DNA from 4 places in the Halomonas sp. R57-5 genome. Region 2 is predicted to be linked to each of the others. Evidence: predicted binding sites of a transcription regulator. Region 2 holds the regulator's gene; each other region holds the start of a gene.
The links. Region 2 encodes sigma-54, which starts transcription at its own class of promoters, with help from an activator protein. Its sites were predicted from a motif close to TGGCACNNNNNTTGCTNT; they were not measured.
Positions count from the first base shown of each region.

Region 1: a site for sigma-54 is predicted at 996-1,013, ahead of HALO_RS01410 (urease accessory protein UreD). Genes of this name have one in related genera too.
Region 3: a site for sigma-54 is predicted at 771-788, ahead of amt (ammonium transporter). Genes of this name have one in related genera too.
Region 4: a site for sigma-54 is predicted at 740-757, ahead of HALO_RS01205 (amino acid ABC transporter substrate-binding protein). Genes of this name have one in related genera too.

Region 1 is NZ_LN813019.1:292,762-294,950, forward strand. It holds gene HALO_RS01405 (diguanylate cyclase) at 1-854, shown strand, start outside; gene HALO_RS01410 (urease accessory protein UreD) at 1,056-1,940, shown strand; gene ureA (urease subunit gamma) at 1,978-2,189, shown strand, end outside.
Region 2 is NZ_LN813019.1:3,191,691-3,193,879, forward strand. It holds gene lptB (LPS export ABC transporter ATP-binding protein) at 1-58, shown strand, start outside; gene HALO_RS14755 (RNA polymerase factor sigma-54) at 223-1,635, shown strand; gene hpf (ribosome hibernation-promoting factor, HPF/YfiA family) at 1,734-2,042, shown strand; gene HALO_RS14765 (PTS sugar transporter subunit IIA) at 2,047-2,189, shown strand, end outside.
Region 3 is NZ_LN813019.1:2,727,618-2,729,806, forward strand. It holds gene HALO_RS12585 (NAD(P)/FAD-dependent oxidoreductase) at 1-603, opposite strand, end outside; gene amt (ammonium transporter) at 916-2,189, shown strand, end outside.
Region 4 is NZ_LN813019.1:248,920-251,108, reverse strand. It holds gene speE (polyamine aminopropyltransferase) at 1-581, shown strand, start outside; gene HALO_RS01205 (amino acid ABC transporter substrate-binding protein) at 840-1,865, shown strand; gene HALO_RS01200 (amino acid ABC transporter permease) at 1,953-2,189, shown strand, end outside.

The DNA of each region.
Region 1 (2,189 bases), 2.1 Mb from region 2:
GTGATGAGCGTGAGCGCCAGCGTTCGGCGCTGCTGAACTGGGAAAACGCACTGATGTTTGCCGTCGCCGCCCAGCAGGATATCGCCACGCTGCCGAAGTTAGCCAATTCCGACTTTGGTTTGTGGTACTTCCATAAAGCGTGCCATGCGTTTGAGGGTGCGCCAGAGATTGCCACTATTTCACGGCATATTCAGCAGGTGGATCGTGAGTGGCTGGAGGTCCTGCTACATGAAGAGGCTAGCCAACGGCTTAAGGCGCTGGGCGAGATTCGAGACGCCGCCCGCACGGTGTTGATGCTGCTTGACGATGTGTTGGAGCGCGCCTCTGGTTTAGATGCTGGTCGCGATAGCCTAACCCGGTTGCTTAACCGTAAGTTTCTATCGGTGGTGCTTAGCCGTGAAATCGATATTGCCCGCCACTCGGAGCACTGCTTTGCGCTGTTGATGGTAGACATCGACCACTTTAAATCGATCAACGATACCCATGGCCACGACGCCGGCGACACCGTGCTGCAGCAGGTGGCAAGCATCCTTGACCGCTCCACTCGCGGGGGTGATTACGTGTTCCGCATGGGGGGGGAAGAGTTTTTAATCGTGCTAGTGGATACCGATCATGACGGCAGCCGCTTATTTGCTGAGCGTTTGCGTCAGGCGGTGGCTAAAGAGCCGATGCTCGCGGGCGCCGATACGTTGCTTAATGTGACGATTAGCGTGGGCGTTACGCTCCACGATGGCCACCCCGACTATAATCACTCTTTACAGCGGGCTGACCAAGCGCTTTATCAAGCAAAGCGCGGCGGGCGGAATCGAGTTGTGGTGCATGAGGGTGTGGAGAGTGAGCATAAGTTGGGTTGAGTTTAAATCAGGAGTGACTGCATTTATTTGGTGCATTCAGGGTCTGGCGTGGTTCTATTTTGGTGCGAATGGGCGTGTGGCGCTGCAAGCTACTTGCGTTAATCCCTACCATTGATCGCCCTGTAGGGTTTTTCACCATTTTGGCGCATTAATTGCTTCTAGTAAGTTAACGGCTTAGTGAAAAGGAAGCGATAGCGACCCATGATTCTGTGCGATCTCGCAAAACCGCAAGTTGCCTCTGGCCACCGCTTCGATGCAGGCCGCCACTGGGCGGCTTCGTTGGCGCTACGCTTTGCCAACCGCGACGGCGCCACCCGCATGGTGCAGGCGCGCCACTCGGGGCCACTACGGGTGCAGCGCCCGTTTTATCCGGAAGGCCGCGGTGAGGCCTGCCATGTCTATGTGCTTCACCCGCCGGGCGGCCTAGTCAGTGGCGATGCGCTCTCCATTAGCGCCCATGTCGAGAGTGGTGCCCATGTGCTGCTCACCACCCCCGCCGCTAATAAACTCTATAAAGCCGACAGCCAGGGCGTTGCCTGGACCCAGCATACCCGGTTGAGCGTTGAAGATGGCGCGGTCCTGGAATGGCTGCCTCAGGAGACCATCGCCTTTGATGGCTCCAAAGGCGAGCAGCGCACCCAGATTGACCTTCACGGCAGCTCCCGCTGCCTGGGTTGGGAAGTGATGGCATTGGGCCGCCCAGCCAGCGAGTTACCTTACATCTCTGGGCGTATTGAGCAGCACTTTCGCTTAACCCTGGACGGCAAGCCGCTGTGGCTAGAGCGCCAGCCGCTGGATCCGCTTCACCCACGTTTCGCGGGTCGCTGGGGCCAAGGCGGCGCCACGGTGCAAGCCACGCTGTGGGCGGTGGGCATTAGCGACGCACCTGCGGCTATTGAGGCCCTGCGTGAAGCGCTGCCGGATAACCCGCGCTGGGCGGTCACCGTTCGCCATGGCGTAGTGTTGCTGCGCTATCTGGGTAACTCGCGTAACGAAGCCTGGGCGCTGTGTGAACAGGCCTGGCACCTGCTGCGCCCTCGTTGGATCGACCGCGCCGCGCATACACCAAGAATTTGGCTAACCTAATAGGCATCACTGTGATGCACTGCTGGAGACACGTTCCATGGAATTAACCCCGAGAGACAAAGACAAGCTACTGCTGTTCTCCGCCGCCCAACTGGCGGAGCGCCGCAAGMCGCGTGGTTTAAAGCTCAACTACCCGGAAGCGGTGGCGCTGATCAGCTTCGAGATTATGGAAGGCGCCCGGGATGGCCGCAGCGTGGCGGAATTAATGAGCTATGGCCGCGAGATCCTGAGCCGTGAGGATGTGATGGA
Region 2 (2,189 bases):
CATTCTCGATAATCAGAAGGTCAGAGACGTATATCTGGGTGCTGATTTTCGCCTTTAAACTGATCAGCTATGCCTACAATCACCGCCTGCCCATAAACCTATTTTTTGGTTCTGTAAATAGCGCTCTGCAACAACTTTACTACCAATGGCATGCTTATTGCACTTGCACCAGACACTCACTCGCACTAGGGTGGAGCATTCTGATTAACGAGTGGTTCTCAGATGGTCATGAAAGCTTCTCTCCAACTGCGTATCGGCACACAGCTGACCATGACGCCCCAGTTGCAACAGGCGATTGCGCTGTTGCAACTCTCGACGCTGGACCTTCGTCAAGAAATTCAGCAGGCCCTAGATGCCAATCCCATGCTGGAGCAGGAAGATGAATTTGGTGAGCAGGCTGTCAGCGAGCCTAAGGAAGAAGAGTGGTCAGAGGGCATCCCCACTGAACTCTCAGTAGATAGCGACTGGTCAGATACCTATCAAGATATGGGTAGCCAGGGCGGCAGCAGCGAAGGCCCTGATTTTGAGCGTCAGGCAGCCGGGCAGAGCCTGCATGGGCACCTACTATGGCAGCTTGCCATGACCGACTTTAGCGCCCGCGAACAGCTTGTCGCAGAGAGCTTAATCGACGCGCTCGACGCCAACGGCTACTTAACCCAGCCGCTTAACGATATTCGTGAGGGCCTGCGTGCCCAGGGCATTGACGGGCTTAGCCAACGCGAGGTAGAAACCATTCTGCTCAAACTCCAGCAGTTTGAGCCAACCGGTATCTTTGCCCGCGACCTGCGTGAATGCCTGATGCTGCAGCTCGCCGCCCTGCCCGATGATACGCCGCTACTGGTTCCCGCCCGCCGCCTAGTGCGGCAGTTCCTCGAAGCGCTTGGTAAGGATGACATGCGCCTGCTAAAGCGCCGCCTGGGGCTCGATGACCAACAGCTGGCCGATGTTATCCTACTTATTCGCAGCCTCGACCCCCGCCCAGGCAGCGCCTACGGCGACACCGATGACAGCTATGTAACCCCCGACCTGGTCGTCCGCCACGACCACGAAGGCTGGCATTTAGAACTCAACCCAGAGGCCCTGCCACGGCTGCGCATTCAGCCCGACTACGCCAGTTTGATTAAGCGTGCGGACAAAAGCGATGACAACCAGTTTCTCAAAGAGCACCTACAGGAAGCGCGCTGGCTGATTAAGAGCCTCTCGAGCCGTAACGATACGCTGCTACGCGTGGGGCGCGAAATCATCACCCGCCAGATTGGCTTTTTAGAGCACGGCGAAGAAGCCATGAAACCGCTGATACTGGCCGATATTGCCGAAGCTGTGGAGATGCACGAATCGACGATTTCACGGGTCACGACGCAAAAATATATCCATACCCCCCGGGGCGTGTTCGAGCTCAAGTACTTTTTCTCAAGTCAGGTGAGCGGTCAAGATGGCGACAGTCACTCCAGCACCGCCATCCGCGCGCGACTCAAGAAATTGATTCAAGAGGAGCCACCCGGCAAGCCGCTCTCAGACAGCCGCCTAGTCACGCTATTAGGCGAAGGAGGGATTCAAGTAGCGCGGCGTACGGTGGCTAAATATCGCGAGGCCATGGGCATTCCTTCCTCCAGTGAGCGACGTCGTTTACGCTAGGTTCTGTCGACGTTGCAGCGAATCTCTCGACAAGGGCTTTGCAACGCGGCAAAAAGGGTTACAATCGAAGTACAGTCCGATGGATAAGGAGCACGTCAATGCAAGTAAATATCACTGGTCATCACGTAGAACTGACTGACGCCTTGCGTGACTATGTCAACGAAAAGCTTGAGCGTGTAGAGCGCCATTACGACAATATAACCACGGTGCAAGTCACCTTATCAGTGGAGAAAGAGCGCCAGCAGGCCGCTTGTACGCTGCACGCCGCAGGTGCTGACTTACATGCGGAAGCCCTCGACAGTGATATGTACGCCGCTATCGACGCCCTAGCGGATAAAATCGACCGTCAACTCGTTAAACACAAGGAAAAAGCACAAGCTCGCGCCCAAGGCGCAGGTGTGCGTTAATTCAATGACGTTGGAAACCATACTCCCCCCGGAGCGCGTTCTTTTTGACGTACCCGGGGGCAGCAAAAAAAGGGTGCTGGAGTTTTACAGCACCTTTATCGCGCAAAATATCCCCAGCCTGGACAGCCAAGAAGTGTTTAGCCGTCT
Region 3 (2,189 bases), 460 kb from region 2:
ACCGGGATCAGCAACGGTCCAGGGATCCAGCCAGTGAATCGCACCGATAATGGTATCGCTCAGGGAAGGCTCTTTATCCACAAGAGCCGCCCTATCCAACTGCGCGAACTCCACGCCATAAAGACGCCGCGCTTCTTCAGCCTCTTTTATCCGCGCCGCCAGCTTTTCAGGAGTGCGATAAAGCTCAAGCCACCCCTGCCTGCGCACCAGGTGCTCGGCGCCTGCGGCATCAATCATCGGGCCGTGGGTTTTTAGCGAAAGCTGAATAAGTGAGGCGTATTCCGGGACAATTTTCTGGTAAGCCTTCGGCGCCGAGTTCATCCAGTAGCGCAATAACGGGGAGGCAGCGTTAACCATCCCCGCCGTGCGATAACGAATATCTACCCGGCGATTAGGTAAGACGCTAAGTAGCGTTTTGACGTCGCGGGGAAAAGGGTACGGCCTAACCGCTTCACGCTGAATGATACCCGCATTGCCAAACGAGGTTTCACGGCCAGGCTGAAGGCGGTCCACCAGGGTGACCTCATGCCCCCGCTGGCGCAGATGCCAGGCAATGCTGACACCCACCATGCCTGCTCCCAAAACTACCGTTTGACGCGCCATTTTGATGCACTCCCTTTCACGGATTTAGAACCACATTTGAAGATCGATAACCATTTGAAAAATATCACCAATTCATCCGCATTTATATAGTCGTAAACGCTATTTTTACATCAATAAACAGCAATTAACACTGCTATAAGCGTCAAAAACGATGACTTCACTATTAGCGGCATAACAATTGCTTAGTTTCTATTAGGAAACCTAAATGGCATTCAGCTAGCGCCGCCGTAACGGTTTCTTCTCCTACCGCGCAAATCCAATAAAGCACCAAAAAGAAGCGCATGTGCACCAAAAGTTGCTAAGGAAAACATCATGCCTGCCACGCTAGATTTGCATAGCTCGCTGCTCGACACACTCTGGGTGCTATGGGCCGCTGCTCTGGTATTTGTGATGCAAGCTGGCTTTCTCTGCCTAGAGGCGGGTACTACGCGCACCAAGAACGCTATCAACGTCGCTATGAAAAACGTAGCGGACTTTGCCATTGCCGTCAGTGTTTTTTGGTTAGTCGGCTTTGGCATCATGTTTGGCGACGCCCACCACGGCTTAATCGGTACGACGCTGTTTGGTTGGCAGCTAGAAGCTTCCAGTAGCTGGGTGATTACCGTTTTTATTTTCCAGGCAATGTTTTGTGCTACCGCCGCGACCATTGTGTCGGGCTCGGTGGCAGAACGCATGCCCTTTTTAGCCTACACATGGACGGCTCTCTGGATCGCCCTACTGATCTACCCGGTATTTGGCCATTGGGCATGGGGCGGGCTTTTGGGCGGCGCAAAGGGCTGGCTAGGGTCGCTTGGGTTTGTCGATTTTGCGGGCTCGACGGTGGTGCATAGCGTGGGCGGCTGGGTAGCGCTGGCAGCCGTACTCTGTATTGGCCCACGCACTGGGCGCTTCACCCATGGCAAACCACCTACCGCCTTTCCCTCTGGCAACCTCCCCCTCGCCATGCTCGGCGCGCTGTTTATGATTTTAGGCTGGTTTGGTTTTAACGGCGGCAGCACCCTGGCGGTTACCGCGCAAATACCCGGCATAATAGCCAATACTGTTTTGGGCGCCGTTGGCGGCATTCTTTCGGGCATGTTAATGGGCCTAAGAACGCGGCGCTACGCGGACGTGATGTATGCGATTAATGGCGCCATTGCGGGCTTGGTTGCCGTCACCGCCAGCGCTCACGTGATCTCTTTATCGGCGGCATTTGGGCTGGGTGCAGTTAGCGGCGTCCTGATGGTGCTGACCAGTGAATGGCTGCTAAGCAAGCATATTGATGATGCCGTCAGCGCCATACCCTCACACCTCGTAGCGGGCATATGGGGGACGCTAGCCCTGCCTTGGGTGGCTGACTTAACGCTGCTGGATAGCGGCCTGTCTCGAGCAGCTCAGTTTGGCGCCCAGCTGCTGGGCGTTGTGGTATGCGGTGTCTGGAGCTTTGGCAGCGCCTGGCTGCTGTTTCGTATTACCCGGCGCTTCTTACCCATTCGCGTCTCACCTGAAGCAGAAAAGATGGGCCTTAACCTCGCCGAACATGGCGCTAAGAATGAGTTGAACCAACTGCTTGAGCATATGCGTCAGCATGAACAGCAGGGCGATAT
Region 4 (2,189 bases), 2.1 Mb from region 2:
TAAAAGAGGTGCTGCGCCACCCAGGCGTTGAGAAAGTTACTCAGATTGATATCGATGAAGAAGTTACCAAGGCGTCTGAGCGTTTCTTCCCGTCGTTGGTAGAATCGAATCACGACCCGCGCGCCGAGTTGCTGTTCGCCGATGGCGTCAAGTGGGTGGACGATGCACCTGATGAGAGCATCGATGTGCTGATTATCGATTCCACCGACCCGGTTGGGCCTGCTGAAGGACTATTTAAAACCGACTTTTTAAAGCGCTGCCACCGTATTTTGAAAAGCGGCGGCGTCATGGTGCAGCAGAGCGAATCACCGCTTTACCACAGCGGCACAATCATCCGTGAGCTGCGCAACGACATGTTGAAAGCCGGTTTTGACAGCGTTGCAACGCTACCCTTCCCGCAGCCGGTTTATCCCTCAGGCTGGTGGAGCGTGACATTGGCGGGTAAAGCCACCGACGTGAATACCTTCCGCGAGCAGGCAGCCGCCGGCCACGACCTGCCGCTTGAGTACTACAGCGTTGAAGCCCATCGTGGCGCTCTCGCCCTACCGCCGTTTATGCGCAAGGCCTTTGCGACCGAGTAAACGCACTATCGCTTTGCCCGCCTTTAGTCACCGCCCACCTCAGCTTGCCCTATAAAGGTGCAAAGCGGGGTGGGCAATTACCATTCTTGCACCTATACCTTCGTCTCGAATTCGTTGAGTAGCGTTGAAAAGCGCTGAATTAACGCCTGTACCCTTGTTGGCATCTTCCTTGCTAGGTTTAGTTACATGCTACGGCATGCACAAAGATTTCAATCACTGATTTCAATAACCAATTTCAAGAACTTCGAGGGAAACTAAATGTTCAATAAAAAACACCTAGCGCTTCTAGCGTCCGCTGGCTCACTTAGCCTGGCGGGAATGGCGACTGCTCAAGCCGACACCCTGGAAGATACCATTGAGCGTGGCGCCGTTCAGTGTGGTGTGAGCGATGGTTTGCCGGGCTTCTCAGCTCCGGACGACGACGGTAACTGGCAAGGTATCGACGTTGATGTATGCCGCGCTGTAGCGGCAGCGGTACTCGGCGACTCAGAAGCCGTCAACTATATTTCACTCAACGCCGTGGAGCGCTTCACCGCCCTGCAATCAGGTGAAGTCGACGTTCTATCACGTAATACCACTTGGACCACTACCCGCGATACTACTCTGGGCCTGAACTTCACCGGGGTTACTTTTTACGACGGCCAGGGCTTCATGGTATCCCGTGACCTGGGTATTACCGGTGCTGATGAACTCGACGGCGCCTCCATCTGCATTCAGTCTGGCACCACTACCGAGCTGAACCTGGCTGACTACTTCCGTGCTAACGACATGGAATTCAACCCGATCGTATTTGATACCTCTGAGCAAACCGTGGGTGGCTATCAAGCCGGCCGCTGTGACGTGCTAACGTCTGATACCTCTCAGCTGGCAGCGCTACGTATTCAGCTAGATGATCCTGAAGCATCGATGATTCTGTCTGACGTTATTTCCAAAGAGCCACTAGGCCCTGTGGTTCGTCAAGGCGACGACACCTGGTTCAACATTGTGAAATGGTCGCTGTTCGCCATGATCAACGCTGAAGAGTACGGCGTAGACAGCGATAACGTCGACGACATGCTTGAGTCAGAAGATCCCAATATCGCTCGTTTGCTGGGTCAAGACGGCAACTATGGCGAAGAGATGGGCTTAGAAGCTGACTGGGCTTACAACATCATCAGCCAAGTTGGTAACTACGGCCAAACGTTTGACCGTAACGTAGGTATGGATTCACCGCTGGAAATTGAGCGCGGTATTAACGAGCTCTGGACCGAAGGTGGCATTCAGTACGCACCGCCGATTCGCTAAGCGTCTCGCTTGACCCCGGCCCGCCACCCTGTTTTCAGGGGATGGCGGGCCATCTGATTGACCTTCCGTATAGCGGAGACGCCATCCATGTCTGTAAGACCTAACGTTCGCCCCGCCGGCCACAAGCCGCCGTTTTGGCGAGACCGCGCTAAGCGCGCACTTATTTTCCAGCTCATTTTAGTCGCCGTTGTAGCGGCTTTCCTGATCTATATTATCGGCAATACCCAAGCCAACCTGAACGCCCGCGGCATCACCACAGGCTTCGGCTTCCTGGGCAACACAGCCGGCTTTGGTATTGGACAAAGCTTAATCGAGTACTCCTCC